2 regions of the Serratia sp. Nf2 genome follow, and region 2 is predicted to be linked to the other one. Evidence: predicted binding sites of a transcription regulator. Region 2 holds the regulator's gene; the other holds the start of a gene.

Region 1 (7,419 bases), on a different contig from region 2:
GCGATCGCCGGCGGGCTGGGGGCGACCGTGCTGCCGGAATCGGTGGCGCGCGCGATGATCGGCCCGGCCAAGGCCTGGATGGCGCGCATCAATGCGCCGACGATGTCGGTGCCGCTGGCGCTGTGTATGTCGGGCCAACAGGCGTTGTCCGCCCCGGCGTTGCTGGTCAAAGACATGTTGCTGTCGATCGCCGGCGGCCGCAGCCAGGAGAAACGCGCGCTGGCGCTGGTGCGTTGAGGAAAAAACGGCCCGCCGCAGCGGGCCTGAGAACCGTTACCGGAACGGCGGTTCGTTGAAGGTGCGCAGCTTGCGCGAGTGCAGGCGATCGCCCTCGGCGCGCAACAGATCGATGGCGCAGATGCCGATCTGCAGGTGCTCGGAGATCGCCCCTTCGTAGAAGCGGTTGGCCTGGCCCGGCAGTTTTATTTCACCGTGCAGCGGTTTGTCGGAGACGCACAGCAGGGTGCCGTACGGCACCCGGAAGCGGTAACCCTGGGCAGCGATGGTGGCGCTCTCCATGTCGACCGCCACCGCGCGGCTGAGGTTGAAACGCCGCGCCGAAGCGGAATAGCGCAGCTCCCAGTTGCGATCGTCGGTGGTGACCACAGTGCCGGTGCGCAAACGCTGTTTGACCTCTTCACCGGGCATGCCGCTGACCATCTTGGTGGCGTCGTACAGGGCGCGCTGCACCTCGGCGATGCTCGGGATCGGGATATCCGGCGGTAGCACCGCATCCAGCACGTGATCGTCGCGCAGATAGGCGTGGGCCAGCACATAATCGCCGATCTTCTGGCTTTCGCGCAGGCCGCCGCAGTGGCCGATCATCAGCCAGGCACTCGGGCGCAGCACCGCCAGGTGATCGCAGATGGTCTTGGCGTTGGACGGGCCGACGCCGATGTTGATCAGCGTGATGCCCTGGCCGGTGCGCGAAATCAGGTGATAGGCCGGCATCTGGTGGTTTTTCCACGCCAGATCGGACACCGCCTGTTCCGGGGCGCTGGTTTCCGGCGTGATATAGGTGCCGCCGGCGCTGGAGAGCGCGATGTACGGGCTAGCCGGATCGGCGATTTGCGCGCAGGCCCAGCGCACGAACTCATCCACATAGCGGGTGTAGTTGGTGAACAGCACGAACGGCTGGAAGTGTTCCACCGGCGTGCCGGTGTAGTGCCGCAGCCGCGCCAGCGAGAAATCCGCGCGCAGCGCATCGAAATGCGACAGCGGGAAATGGTTGTCGGTGGTGTGATACAGGCCGTCGGCGGTTTCGTCACCGATCTGCGCCAGCTCGGTGGTGGGGAAATGCTGCGCGATGCCGGCGCTCATCGAGCGATCGAGCGCCAGGCTGGAGCCGTCGATCACGTAAGGGAACGGGATCTCCTGCTGCGACGGCGCCACTTCGATATGGGCGGCGTAATCGTGCTCCAGCATCGCCAGCTGTTCGGCCAGATAGTGGCGGAACAGCTGCGGACGGGTCACGGTGGTGCTGTAGCTGCCGGGATGAGTAAAGCGGCCGAAGGCGCGGGTTTTGTTCGGGCCGGATTGTTGTCCGTCCCAGCTGACGCGCAGCTCGGGATACACGAACAGCCCGGCGGCGCGCGCCTGCGCATCCGGCAGCGTGCCGTGGTTGATAAAGTCGCTGACCGCCTGACGCAGCGCGTCTACCGCGGCGTCATACAGGGCTTCCAGTTGATCGAGTGCCTGATCGGCGCTGAGGCCGCTGCGAGGTGGGGCATAGCTCATACTTTCTCCTTGGATGTCCCGGCTCTGTGGCGGGGGTGCGGCGTTTTACCGTCACAGGTTAGCCGAAGAAGGGCGTAAAAGCTTGGTCGAAATGACGGGCGCGGCAAAGAAAATACCGCGCCCGTGAAGGCGTGGGGATCAGGAGGCGGGGCTTGCCGCCTCGACCTTCAGCGACACCAGGCCGATGCCCAGCTTCTTCGGCGTGAAGCCGCCGCTGGCGCTCTCTTTCGGCTCGGTCGGCGCCGGCGGGGTAATGCTGATCTTCTGCGCGCCGCGCGGGTTGTCGAAGCGCAGGGTGACGGTGCTGTCCTGTTCGCCGAGCGACACGAAACGCTCTTCGTCGCCGACGCGCACCGAAATCGGTTCGCCGACGTTATTGCCGTAGGCGCGGGCGCGCAGCACCAGATCGAAGGTCTTCGGCAGCGGATCGACGTAATCGATGTCGACCGCCGGCGCCAGGTTGGCGTCGGACCAGCGGCCCCACTCCTCGACGCCGGAAACGCCGGTGATGGCTTTCACTTGCTCCGGCAGGCCGGGCAGCATGAACTCGATGCTGTCCGCCCGGTACTTCATCGCCGCGTCGTCCACCTGCAGGCGAGCGACGGCGTTTTGGTAATCGGCGACGCTGTCCGCCGCCGGGGCGGTAAAGCTCACCTTGCCGCGGAAGCGTTCGCCGCTGGCCTGCACGATCTGCGGCGGCGAGGCCAGGGTGCCGGAGGCCACGCAGATGTCGGTGCTCAACGCCAGTTTCGGCGCCCAGACCCGGCCGATCTCGTAGCATTTATCGACCCAGACGAATTTCTCCCCCGCGCCCAGCCCGGCCAGCTGCTTGCGCAGCGGGGTGGAAAGGTAGACGTTGAACATCGGTTCGATGCGGTTATCGCCCACCCGCAGAATGAACGGCACCTTGTAGGTGACGCCGGAGAAGCTGAAGCTGCGCTGGCGCGTATCCACGCTGTAGTCGCTAATGCGGTTCGGCAGGCCCCACTGGTTGATCACCGCCGGTTTCCAGCCGTTGATCTTCTCTTCGATGTTCAGGAACACCGTAGACAGCGACGGCGCCGACAGGCTGCTGCGGCCGAGGCCGATGTAGTTGTCGCCGCCCATCACGTCCAGCACCGTGGCGCCGTTGTCCAGCGTGCTGCGCTTCTCGTTGCGCTGTTCCGCCAGCGGCCGGGTGCCGTCGATGATGAAGAACAGGTTGCGGCGCTTATGTTTGGTCAGGATATCGTAGGCGGTGTTGTTCATCGCCAGATGATCGGAGGACACCACGATCACGGTATTGCTGAAATAGGGCGAGCGTTTGATCTTGTCGATCAGCGCGGCGATGTGTTGCTGGCTGCAGGCCACCGCGCTCAGCGAGCGGTTTTCTTTATTCTGCCAAGCGTAACTCTTCTTGCTGCAGCCGGCGGAGATAAAGCCGTCCGGGTGATGGGTATCGACGGTCAAGGTGAACAGCGAGAACGGTTGGCGCTGTTTGGACAGCTCGACGAACTTGCCGTACACCACGTCCAGCACGCTGTCGTCGTACCAGCCCCAGTCGTTTTTGTAGCTTGGATCGGCGACCTGTTCGCGCAGCTCTTTGAAGCCGTAAACGTGGTCGAAACCGTGAGATTTCAGGAAGGTGTCTTTACCGGCGAACGCCAGCTCGGCGCCCTGATAGAAATAGTTGCTGTAGCCGGCGGCCTTCAGCACGTCGCCCAGGCAGACGTTCTCCGGGTAGAAGGTGGAGACCGCGCTGGAGGCGTTGCCGTCGAAGGGCGCGAACAGCGGAATGCCGCACTGCGAGGCGACCATGCCGGCGATGGTGTAACCGGTGCCCGGCAGCTGCTGGGTGTTGCTGAAATCGATGCTGTCCGTGCGCAGGGCGTTCAGCTCGTCGGCCAGGCCGGGAAACAGCTCGGTATCGAAGTAGGTGCGCTCCAGGCTCTCGGCATAGATGTACACCAGGTTCGGGCGCTTGCCCTGTACGGTCTTTTTCGGCGCCTTGTAGTAGGTGGTGAAATCGGCGGTATCGCCGACGATCTGGCTCTTGACCAGCAGCGAGATGTCCTGAAACGCCGGGGTGGTGCCGACCGAGAACAGCGCCAGCAGCACGGCGACGACGCTGTAGGCCACGCTGCTGCCTTTGGCCTTGCGGCGCAGCAGGCTGCGGGCCAGCACCGCGAAGATAAGCCCCAACGCCGCCAGCAGGCCGATAAACGGCAGCACGTATTTGCTGATGCCCGCGCCTTTAAGGCTGCTGGTGACGGTGTAAATCACCGCGTCGGTGATGCCGTCGCCGGTGAAGTAGTTGCTGGCGATCAGGATGACGTTCAGCACCAGATAGCTGCCGAGCAGCGTCAGCAGAATGGCGAACCACCAGCGGTTGGCGGCGGCCCGGGTGCGATAAATCAAAATCGACGCCAAAAAGAGAACAAACGAAACGACTGCTAAAACCATCCGCCAAACCTTGTCTGATTGAAATAAAACCGTTGCTGCCCTGGTTTGCGCCGCCGAGCGTGCCGCAGCGCGAAAAGTGAAGGGTATAGCCTATTGCCGGCGGCGGAACAACGCGCGATCTCCCGCTACGGCCGACGAGCGGCGGCTATTGTACATTTTTATGACAATAGTGTGACGTTAATCACGCCGACGGCGGCCTCGGCGGCGAAAGCTTGCTGGTCGGAGGTTTCGCTCTACGCTTAATGAGCGCCACGACGGTGCGCCCATCAGCCATTCAGGAGGAAGTATGCAGACGATTCCCGCCGCGGTACTCGACGATCTGGCCCCGCAAGGCGTGTTGCGCGCGGCGATCAACTACGGCAATCCGGTGCTGGCGCAGGCCGGGGCCGGTGGCAAACCGCAAGGCGCTTCGGTGGAGCTGGCCGCCGCGCTGGCCCAGGAGCTGGGTGTGGCGCTCGAACTGGTCACCTATGACGCGGCGGGCAAGGTGTTCGCCGACCTGGACAGCGGCGCCTGGAACCTGGCGTTTATGGCCATCGAGCCGGTGCGCGCGGCGCAGATCGCCTTCAGCGAGCCCTACGTGATCATCGAGGGAACCTATCTGGTGGCGAACGACGCGCCTTACTTTGAGGTGGCGCAGCTCGACAGGCCGGAGGTGCGCATCGCGGTCGGCCAGGGGGCGGCGTACGATCTGTTTTTATCGCGCACGCTGCAGCAGGCGCAGCTGGTGCGGGCGGCAACCTCCGCCGAGGCGATCACGCTGTTTTTCGAACGGGGGCTGGAGGCGGCGGCCGGCGTGCGTCAACCGCTGCTGGCCGCCGCGGCCGCCCATCCCGGCTACCGGGTGCTGGACGGGCATTTCACCGCTATCCGCCAGGCGATGGCGGTGCCGCGGCAAAAAACGCAGGGCGCCGCCTACGTGAACGATTTTATCGAGCGCTGCAAAGCCAACGGGCTGGTGAAGGCGGCCTTGCAGCGCAGCGGCCAGGGCGAGGTGACGGTGGCGCCGCCGGCCGCCTCGGCGTGATCAGTCCAGCTCCACCGCGTACTGTTCCACCGGGGTGATTTTCTTGATCAGCTTGTTGTCGAACAAGAACTGTTCGTAAGCCTGGTAGCGGGCCCGATCCAGCTTGGCCGGATCGCGTGCGAACAGCGGCAGGCTGGCTTGCCACGCCTGTTTGTTCAGCTCGGTATTCAGCTCCGGGTGCGCCTTGGCGAACGCCAGCCAGGTGTCCTGCGGGTGCGCATGCAGGTAGTCGCTGCCTTGCTTCAACGCGGCGAGGAACTTGCGGATTTTCGGTTCGTTCACCGCATCGCGGTGGGCGACGATGATCAGCTCGTCGTAGGCCGGCACGCCGTAATCTTCGACGTTGAACACCACCGGCGTCTTGCCCTGCAGCTTCAGTTCCAGCGCTTCGATGTTGCGGTAGCCGCCGATCACCGCATCGACCTGGCCCGCCAGCAGGGCGCTGGTCAGCTGGAAGTTGACGTTGATGAGCTTGATGTCCTGCGGCTTGAGGTGCTCGTGTTCGACCATGGTGGCCAGCGTCGCCTGTTCGATGCCGCTGACCGAGTAACCCACCGTTTTGCCTTTGAGAGCCGCCGGCGACGTGATGTTTTTATCCAGCGCGATCACCGTATTCAGCGGCGTGTTGATCAGCGTGCCGACGCGCATCAGCGGCAGGCCCTGATCGGCGAAGAAATGCAGCTGCGGTTGGTAGGTGATGGCGAGGTCGGCCTGTTTGGCGGCCACCAGCCGCGGCGGCAGCGCCGGATCGGACGGCGGCACGATCTTGACGTCCAGCCCTGCGGCCTTGAAGGCGCCGATCTGCTCGGCCACCACAATCGGCGCGTGATCGGGGTTGATGTACCAGTCGAGCACCAGCGTCAGCTTTTCGGCCGCGCCGGCCTGGCCGGTGATGGCGGCGCCCAGCAGCAGCCCGCACACGGTTTGTTTGATCATGGTCGTTCCTTTATCCCTGGTTATGGTTGCAATCATCAGTCGTTTTCCGGCGCCCAGGCGATCAGGCGTCGCAGCAGCGCATCCACCGCAGCCCACAGCAGCACGGTCATCAGCACCAAAATAAACAGCGCGGCGAAGCAGACGTCGGTCTGCATGCGCGCGTTGGCGTTCAGCATCACGTAGCCCAGCCCTTCGGCCGAGCCGACCCATTCGCCGATGATGGCGCCGATCGGCGCGACGGCGGCGGCCATGCGCAGGCCGGAGCCGAAGGCCGGCAGCGCCGCCATCAGCCGCACGTGCCGCAGCTGCGCCCAGCGCGAAGCGCGCATCGTGCGCGCCAGATCGAGATAGTCGTTGTTGACCCGGCGCAGCCCGTCGAAAAAGGCCGACACCACCGGGAAGAAGATCACCAGCACCGCCATCGCCACCTTGGCGCTCATGCCGAAGCCGAACCACAGCACCAGCAGCGGCGCTAGGGCGAACACCGGTATCGCCTGGCTGGTGAGCACCAGCGGCATCAGCCAACGCTGCAGGCGCGGCGAGAAGATCATGCACAGCGCCAGCGCCGCGCCGAGCAGCACGCCCAGCGCCAGCCCGCTGACGATCTCCGAAGCGGTGACCAGCGTGTGCCAGGCGAGGTAGCCGCGCCCGTCCCACAGCGCCTGCGCCACCGCGCTCGGCGTGGGCAGCAGAAAGGCCGGAATGCCGCTTTGCGCCGCCAGCCACCACAGCAGCAGCAGGCCGACGAACACCGTCAGCCCGCGCCGTAGGCGGGTGAAGCCGCGCTCTTTGGCAATATTCATTGCGCGGCCCTCACCAGCTGTTGCAGCAGCTCGGCCTGGCTTCTCAGCAGGTCGGCGTCATCCGGCGCGCGCGGCGGTTGCCCGCTGATGCGGTGGGTGTCGTCGAGGCCCAGCGGCCAGGGCGACAGCACCAGCAGCCGGTGGCTCAGGCGGCAGGCCTCCATCGGATCGTGGGTGATCAGCAGCACGGTGTTTTGCGCCAGCAGTTCGGCGGCCAGGCTCTGGATCTCGGCGCGGGTAATGGCGTCCAGTGCGGAAAAGGGTTCGTCCATCAGCACGATCGGCTGGCGTTCGTAGAGCGTGCGGGCGATGGCGGCGCGCTGGCGCATGCCGCCGGACAGTGCGGCAGGCAGGCTGCGGCCATGAGAGGCCAGGCCCACGCGCTCCAGCAGGTGCGCCGCCCACGCCCGGTCCGGCGTTTCGCCGCGCAGCCGCGAGCCGAGGGCGACGTTCTCCTCGACGGTCAGCCACGGG
Region 2 (7,419 bases):
GCGAGCGCGCCGCATTGACGATAACGATGCCGAATACCAGCGCACCCAGCGTATCCATGGTCAGATAGCCGTTAACGAAGCCGGAGGAGAAAGGCACGCTCTGGTAAGCCGCCGTCGCCGGGATCGGCGCGCCGGCAGGCCACAGCAGCGCGGCGATGCCCAATACGGCCAGCGCCACAATCTTCAGCGGTGCCAGCACGTGGCCGACGGTGTCGAGCAGGCGGCCCGGATACAGGGAGATGCCGATCACCAGCGCGAAGTACACCAGGCTGTAGATGAACAGCGGCATGGCACCGTCGCCGGTCAGCGGGGCGATACCCACTTCAAAGGACACGGTGGCGGTGCGCGGCGTGGCGAACAGCGGGCCGACGGCCAGGTAGCAGACGGTCGCCAGCAGCAGGCCGGCGCCGCGGCCGATCGGTGAGCTGAGGGCGTCGATGCCGCCGCCGACGCGCGCCAGCGCGATGACGGTAATGACCGGCAGACCGACCGCGGTGATCAGAAAGCCCAGCGCCGCGGTCCAGACGTGTTCACCGGACTGCAAGCCGACCATCGGCGGGAAGATGATGTTCCCGGCCCCAACGAATAAGGCAAAGGTCATGAAGCCCAGTGCCAGGATATCTTTTGACGTTAAACGATGACTCATACGATGTCGTGTTGCCTGTTCAAATGAAAAAATATGGTCCGATAGCGTGGTGGCGTGACGCCCCACCCGGTTGCCGGCATGCCCGATCGTTGCAGCACCAAATAAGCACCCTAAACGCAGTCGATCCGGCGTTTATGTCCCTATTCGAAAGTGGCCACTCATGAAGATGGGCAAAATTTTAGGAGTTATAAAAATGGAGGTTTAATCCGACAACGAGGGCTAAGGTAAACGTTTATAGCGCTTCAAGGCAAGACGCACGGCGAAAAGCAGAGCTATCGACCATATAAACTTTAGCCACCAGTCGATCATATTGGCTATCAATAAATATACACTACATGATTTGTATCATTTTTGAACAACAGATTCACAAAACGTGAAGCATATACCACTTTACCGCGCGAAAACGCCAATAAATGCCCGATTTTCGCGTGGCATAAGCTCCGTTCAGCCGTTAAAAAAGGCGAAAATTACGCCACATTTTGTCGCTTATTGCACCGTGGCCGACGCGAGCGGCTGCAAGCCGAGCGCCTGGCGGGTCTTCTGCAGGGCGGCCGGCGGCAGCGGCAGATAGCCGTCGTGATTGACCAGGTTCTGCCCTGCGGCCGACAGCACGCGGTCGAGGAACGCGGCGGTCAGCGGCTCGAGCGGTTGATTGGGGGCTTTGTTGATATAGATATAGAGATAGCGCGACAGCGGGTAGCGATCGTTGCGCACGTTGGCGGCGGTAGGCGCGACATAGTCCTCACCCGACTCTGCCAACGGCAGTAGCCGCACGCCGCTGGCGCGAAAGCCGATGCTGGCATAGCCGATGCCGTTGAGCGAACCGGCCACCGCCTGCACCACCGAGGCCGAACCGGGCAGCTCATTGACGCGCGGCATAAAATCGCCGCCGCACAGCGCGCGCAGTTTGAAATACCCGTAGGTGCCGGAAGCCGAATTGCGGCCGAAGCGCTGCAGCGAGCGCGTCGCCCAGTCGCCGCTGAGCCCCAGCTCGCCCCAACGCGTCAGCGGTTTGCTTTCTCCGCAGCGCCGGGTGGCGGAGAAAATGCGATCGAGCTGCTGCAGATTGAGGCCGCGCAGCGGATTGTCCTGATGCACCAACACCACCAGCGCATCCACCGCCACCGGCACCGCCAGCGGCGCATAGCCGTAACGGTGTTCGAACGCCGAGACCTCGGCCGCCTTCATCGGCCGGCTCATCGGGCCCAACTGCGCGGCGCCCGCCGCCAAGGCGGTCGGCGCGGTCGACGAGCCGGCGGCCTGGATCTGCAGGTTAACGTTGGGGTAATGCCGGCTGAAATCCTGCGCCCACAGCGCCATCAGATTCGCCAGGGTGTCGGAACCGACGCTGGACAGGTTGCCCGCCAGCATGCCGTCGGGCTGCGCCAGCGCGCCGCGTCCGGCCAGCAGCGCCAGGCAAAGCAACAGCCCTCGGGTTATTCGGGTCATACCGGTGTCTCGCGTTAATTTTTCACCGCATTCTCTGATAAAGCGGCGGGAACAATCAACCGGTTGGGTAAGGTAAAGATAAAGCGGGTGCCGATCCCCGGCTCGCTGAGGATCTCCAGCCGCGCGTCGTGATGGCTGAGCGCGTGTTTGACGATCGCCAGCCCCAACCCGCTGCCGCCGGTTTGGCGCGAACGGGCCTTATCGACGCGGTAAAAACGCTCGGTCAGGCGCGGCAGGTGTTCGGCGGCGATGCCCGGCCCGTTGTCGCTGACCTGGAACTGCGCACCATGCGCCGTCTGCTGCCAGCTCACTTCGATGTGGGTGCCCTTCGGCGTGTGATTGACCGCGTTGTACACCAGGTTAGACACCGCGCTGCGCAACTGATCTTCATTGCCGAACACGTTGAGCTGTTCGTTTACCCGGAAGCTGATCTCGTGATTGCCACCGCTCAACGATTGCGCCTCGCGCTGCAACACTCGCAGCATCAGCGGGATATCCACCCGCTCGTTCATGTCGACATTGGGCGCCGCCTCGATGCGCGACAGCGTCAGCAGCTGCTTGACCAGCCCGTCCATTCGACGGGTCTGTTCTTGCATGGTGCCGAGCGCCTTGCTGCGCAGCGAGCCGTCCTGCTCTTCGTCGCCCATCATCTCCAGGTAACCCTGCAACACCGTCAGCGGCGTGCGCAGTTCATGGCTGACGTTGGCGAAGAAGTTGCGCCGCGCGCCCTCCAGCTGGCGCATCTGGGTGACGTCGCGCGCCACCATCAGCAGTTGCCCTTCGGAATAAGGCATCACGCGGAATTCGACGTAGTGTTCGTTGTTCAGCTGCAGCGTCAGCGGGCGCGAGAACTCCTGCTGTTGCAGGTAGTGGCTGAATTCCGGATAACGCAACAGGTTGAGGATGTGCTGGCCGTTGTCTTCCGGCCAGCGAAAGCCGAGCAGATGCTGCGCCAGCCCATTACACCAGAAGATGTTGCCTTCGACGGTGGTCATCACCACCGCATCAGGCAGCGATTCGGCCCCGCTGCGAAAGCGCTTGATCAGCAGCGCCAGCTCGCGCCGGCGGCGGCGATTGCGCTGCTGCATCTGATACAGGCCATAGAACAGCGGCTCCCAGCTCCAGCGGCCGGGCGGCGGCGTCATGCTGCGGTCAATCCACAGCCAATGGGAGAGTTTGAGCTGGTTGTAGAAATTCCACACCAGCGCAGCCAGCGCGGAGGCCAGCAGGAACCAGGGCAGATAACCGAAAATCAGCCCCAGCAGTAAGGCGGGCAGGCAAAAAAGAGCCAGCTCCAGAGCCAGCCTCTTCCACGACAGACGTTCTAACACGGCATATTCTCCAGCGCAGCGCGATCAGTAGCGCGTTGAGAACCGGTAGCCGGTGCCCCGAACGGTTTGAACCATTTTATCATGCCCACTGGTTTCTAACGCCTTGCGGAGCCGACGGATATGCACGTCAACGGTACGGTCTTCCACATAAACGTTAGTGCCCCAGACGTGATTAAGCAACTGCTCACGGCTATAAACCCGCTCCGGGTGGGTCATAAAGAAGTGCAGCAGCTTGAACTCGGTCGGCCCCATGTCCAGCGCCTGATCGTTAGCCATCACGCGGTGGGAGGACGGATCCAGACTCAGCCCTTGCATTTCAATCACTTCTTCCACCGCCATCGGTGAAATGCGGCGCATGACCGCCTTGATGCGCGCCACCAGCTCCTTGGGCGAGAACGGCTTAGTGATGTAATCATCCGCCCCCACTTCCAGGCCGCGCACGCGGTCTTCCTCTTCGCCGCGCGCGGTCAGCATCATGACCGGAATATCGCGGGTCAGCGCTTCGCGCTTCATATGTTTGATAAACTGAATGCCGGAACCGCCGGGCAACATCCAGTCGAGCAACACCAAATCAGGGAACGGCTCAGACAGGCGCGTCACGGCGCTGTCATAATCCTCGGCTTCCAACGGTTGGTAACCATTCTGTTCCAACACAAAGCACACCATCTCACGGATCGGCGCTTCGTCTTCCACCACCAGTATGCGTCTTGCCATCGTCAATCCTGCCAATGTGTTAGCGACTTTGCGGGCGCCATTATGCGTCAGTTTTGTGACACTTTTATGAAAAAAAGCGGCTGTTATAGGCAGTAAGCATAGCGATTATTTCCCGGCGCAAAGAAAAATCATTCCGTGGTCATCGCCATTGCGCCGGGACAGCCGCCGCCGCGGCCTTTATAATCATCGCCATTACCTTTGCATCCGGGAGTGTCATGCGCCTGATCCACACCTCTGACTGGCATCTTGGCCAGTACTTTTTCACCAAAAGCCGTGCCGCCGAACATCAGGCTTTTCTGAACTGGCTGATCGAACAGATCGAGCAGCAGCAGGTGGATGCGCTGATCGTCGCCGGGGATCTGTTCGATACCGGCTCGCCGCCCAGCTACGCCCGCGAGCTGTACAACCGCTTCGTGGTGGAACTGCAGCGCACCGGCTGCCAGCTGGTGGTGTTGGGCGGCAACCACGACTCGGTAGCGACGCTGAACGAATCGCGGGAACTGCTCTCTTGCCTGAACACCACGGTGATCGCGAGTGCGCAGGGCTCCCTTGAGCAGCAGATCGTGGTGCTGAATCGGCGCGACGGCCAGCCGGGCGCGGTGCTGTGCGCCATTCCTTTTCTGCGGCCGCGCGATCTGCTCACCAGCCGCGCCGGCGAATCCGGCGCGCAGAAACAGCAGGCGCTGCAGGAAGCCATCGCCGAACATTACCAAGCGCTGTATCAGGCGGCCTGCGAACGCCGCGATCGGCTGGGCCTGCCGCTGCCGATCGTCGCCACCGGCCACCTGACCACCGTCGGCGTCACCACCTCCGACTCGGTGCGCGACATCTATATCGGCACCCTGGACGCCTTCCCGGCGCAGGCCTTCCCCCCTGCCGATTACATCGCGCTGGGCCACATTCACCGCGCGCAGAACGTCGCCAAGTCGGAACATATTCGCTATAGCGGCTCACCGATTCCGCTCAGCTTCGATGAACTGGGCAAAGCCAAAAGCGTCTTCCTGGTCGATTTCGCCGACGGCGCCCTGCAGCAGGTAGAGGCGTTAACGATCCCGCAGTTCCAGCCCATGCAACTGATCAAAGGCGATCTGGCCGAGATCGAACGGCAGCTGCAGCAATTTGCCGACTATGCCGGCGAGCTGCTGGTTTGGCTGGATATCGAAGTGGCGACGCAGGACTACCTCAGCGATATCCAGCGCCGCATCCAGCTGATGGCGGATGAGCTGCCGGTGGAAGTGGTGCTGCTGCGGCGCAGCAAAGAGCAACGCCGCCAGGCGATCGCGCAGCAGGACAAGGAAACGCTGAACGAGCTGAGCGTCAACGAGGTGTTCGAACGGCGCCTGGCGCAAGAGGCCGACATGCCCGAAGCGCGCCAACGGCGGATGCATCAACTGTTCCGCCAGGTAGTCGATGCGGTGCAGCACAATCTTGAGGAGCCCCACCCATGAAGATCCTCAGCCTGCGGTTAAAAAACCTCAACTCGCTGCAGGGCGAGTGGAAAATTGACTTCACCGCCGAGCCGTTCGCCAGCAACGGCCTGTTCGCCATTACCGGCCCGACCGGCGCGGGCAAAACCACCCTGCTGGACGCCATCTGCCTGGCGCTGTACCACCAGACGCCGCGTCTCAACGTCACGCCGAGCCAGAATGAACTGATGACCCGCCACACCGCCGAATCGCTGGCGGAGGTCGAATTTGAGGTTAAGGGCATCGGCTATCGCGCCTTCTGGAGCCAGCGTCGCGCCAAAAACGCGCCGGACGGCAATCTGCAGGCGCCGAAGGTCGAACTGGCGCGCCGCGAGGACGGTAAGATCCTGGCGGATAAGGTGCGCGATAAGCTGGAGATCACCGCCGCCATCACCGGGCTGGACTTCGGCCGCTTCACCAAATCGATGATGCTGTCTCAGGGGCAGTTCGCCGCGTTCCTCAACGCCGACGCCAACGATCGCGCCGAGCTGTTGGAAGAACTGACCGGCACCGAAATCTACGGGCGGCTGTCCGAACAGGTGTTCGAATCCCACAAGCAGGCCAAAACTGACCTGGATGCGTTGCACCAGCGCGCCAGCGGCATCGAGCTGCTGAACGATGAACAGCGCTACTCCCTGACTGAACGGCTAGCGGCGCTGAGCGCGCAGGAAAGCGCTCTCGGCAAGCAAACTCAGCAACAGCAACAGGCGCTGAGCTGGCTGCAGCAATGGCAGCGCCTCCAGCAACAGCAAAACGAGGGGCAACGGCGGCTGGAAACCGCCCAGCGCGAGCAGGCCGAGGCCGCCCCGCAGCTGCAGCGGCTGGCGCTCAGCGAACCGGCCGAGAAATTGCGGCCGCTGCGCAGCGAACGCGATCGCTGCCGCGCCGAGCTGCAGACGATACAACAGCAGGCTGCCCAGCTGACGCAGCAACAGGAGCAGCACTCGGCGCAGCTGGCGCCGCTGCAGCAGGCGGTGGAAAAGGCCCGTCTGGCGCAGCAAGCCCATGCCGAGCATATGCGTCAGCAGCAACAGCTGATCGATGACCAGGTCGCTCCGCTCGACCATCAGATCGCCCAACTGCAGTCGATGCAGGCCGAGCGGCGACAGGCCGGCGATGCCGCCGCGCAGCAGTGCGCCCAACAGCAGACCGCACTGGAGCAGCTCACCGCCCAGCGCAGCCAGCTGACGGCGCAGGCCGCACAGCATCAACAGCAGTTGAACGCACTGACCGAAGCGCTGGCCGCTCAACAGCAACAACGGCAGGCGTTGGAGGCGCAAACGCCGCTGGCCCCGCTGCGCCAGCGCCTGAGCGCTCTGGCGGATCTGCGCCCGACGCGCCAGCAGTTATTTACGCTCGCTTCCCTTAACCGTCAGACCCGCGAGCGTCTGGCCCGGCAACAGGCGGAGCACGCCGAACGGCAAACGCAGCTCGCCGGGCTGCAACACCAGCTGGAGAACGCGCGTCAGCAATTCAAACAGCACAAGGCACAGCTGCAGGAAGTGGAGCGGATCCACGAGCTGGAAAAACGCATCGTCAGCCTGGAAGCGGAGCGCGCCCTGTTGCAGAGCGGCGCCCCCTGCCCGCTGTGCGGCTCCACCAGCCACCCGGCGGTGGAGCAATATCAGGCGGTGCAGCCTTCGGCGACGGAACAACGCTTGGTTGAGATGCGCACCCTCGCCGAGAAACTGCAAACCCAGGGCACCGAGCTGCGCACCCGCTGTGAAGGCCTGCAAGAGCAGCAGCAACGCCAGCAGCAGGCTATCGCGCAGGATGAGCAGCAGCTGGCTGCCCAACAGCAGCAGTGGCAGCA

What was found. Region 2 encodes PhoB, which activates phosphate uptake and scavenging genes when phosphate is short. Its sites were predicted from a motif close to CTGTCATAAAACTGNCNNAT; they were not measured.
Positions count from the first base shown of each region.
Region 1: the regulator PhoB is predicted to act here: its motif matches at 4,327-4,346, upstream of opgB (phosphatidylglycerol--membrane-oligosaccharide glycerophosphotransferase).

Region 1 is NZ_PYTW01000001.1:840,977-848,395, reverse strand. Features, by position in the region: gene nac (nitrogen assimilation transcriptional regulator NAC) at 1-237, shown strand, start outside; gene C9411_RS04025 (AMP nucleosidase) at 274-1,737, opposite strand; gene opgB (phosphatidylglycerol--membrane-oligosaccharide glycerophosphotransferase) at 1,876-4,179, opposite strand; gene C9411_RS04015 (transporter substrate-binding domain-containing protein) at 4,466-5,206, shown strand; gene C9411_RS04010 (ABC transporter substrate-binding protein) at 5,207-6,142, opposite strand; gene C9411_RS04005 (ABC transporter permease) at 6,178-6,945, opposite strand; gene C9411_RS04000 (ABC transporter ATP-binding protein) at 6,942-7,419, opposite strand, start outside.
Region 2 is NZ_PYTW01000005.1:68,444-75,862, reverse strand. Features, by position in the region: gene brnQ (branched-chain amino acid transport system II carrier protein) at 1-646, opposite strand, end outside; gene C9411_RS12635 (PstS family phosphate ABC transporter substrate-binding protein) at 1,133-2,095, opposite strand; gene phoR (phosphate regulon sensor histidine kinase PhoR) at 2,110-3,426, opposite strand; gene phoB (phosphate response regulator transcription factor PhoB) at 3,451-4,140, opposite strand; gene sbcD (exonuclease subunit SbcD) at 4,356-5,588, shown strand; gene sbcC (exonuclease subunit SbcC) at 5,585-7,419, shown strand, end outside.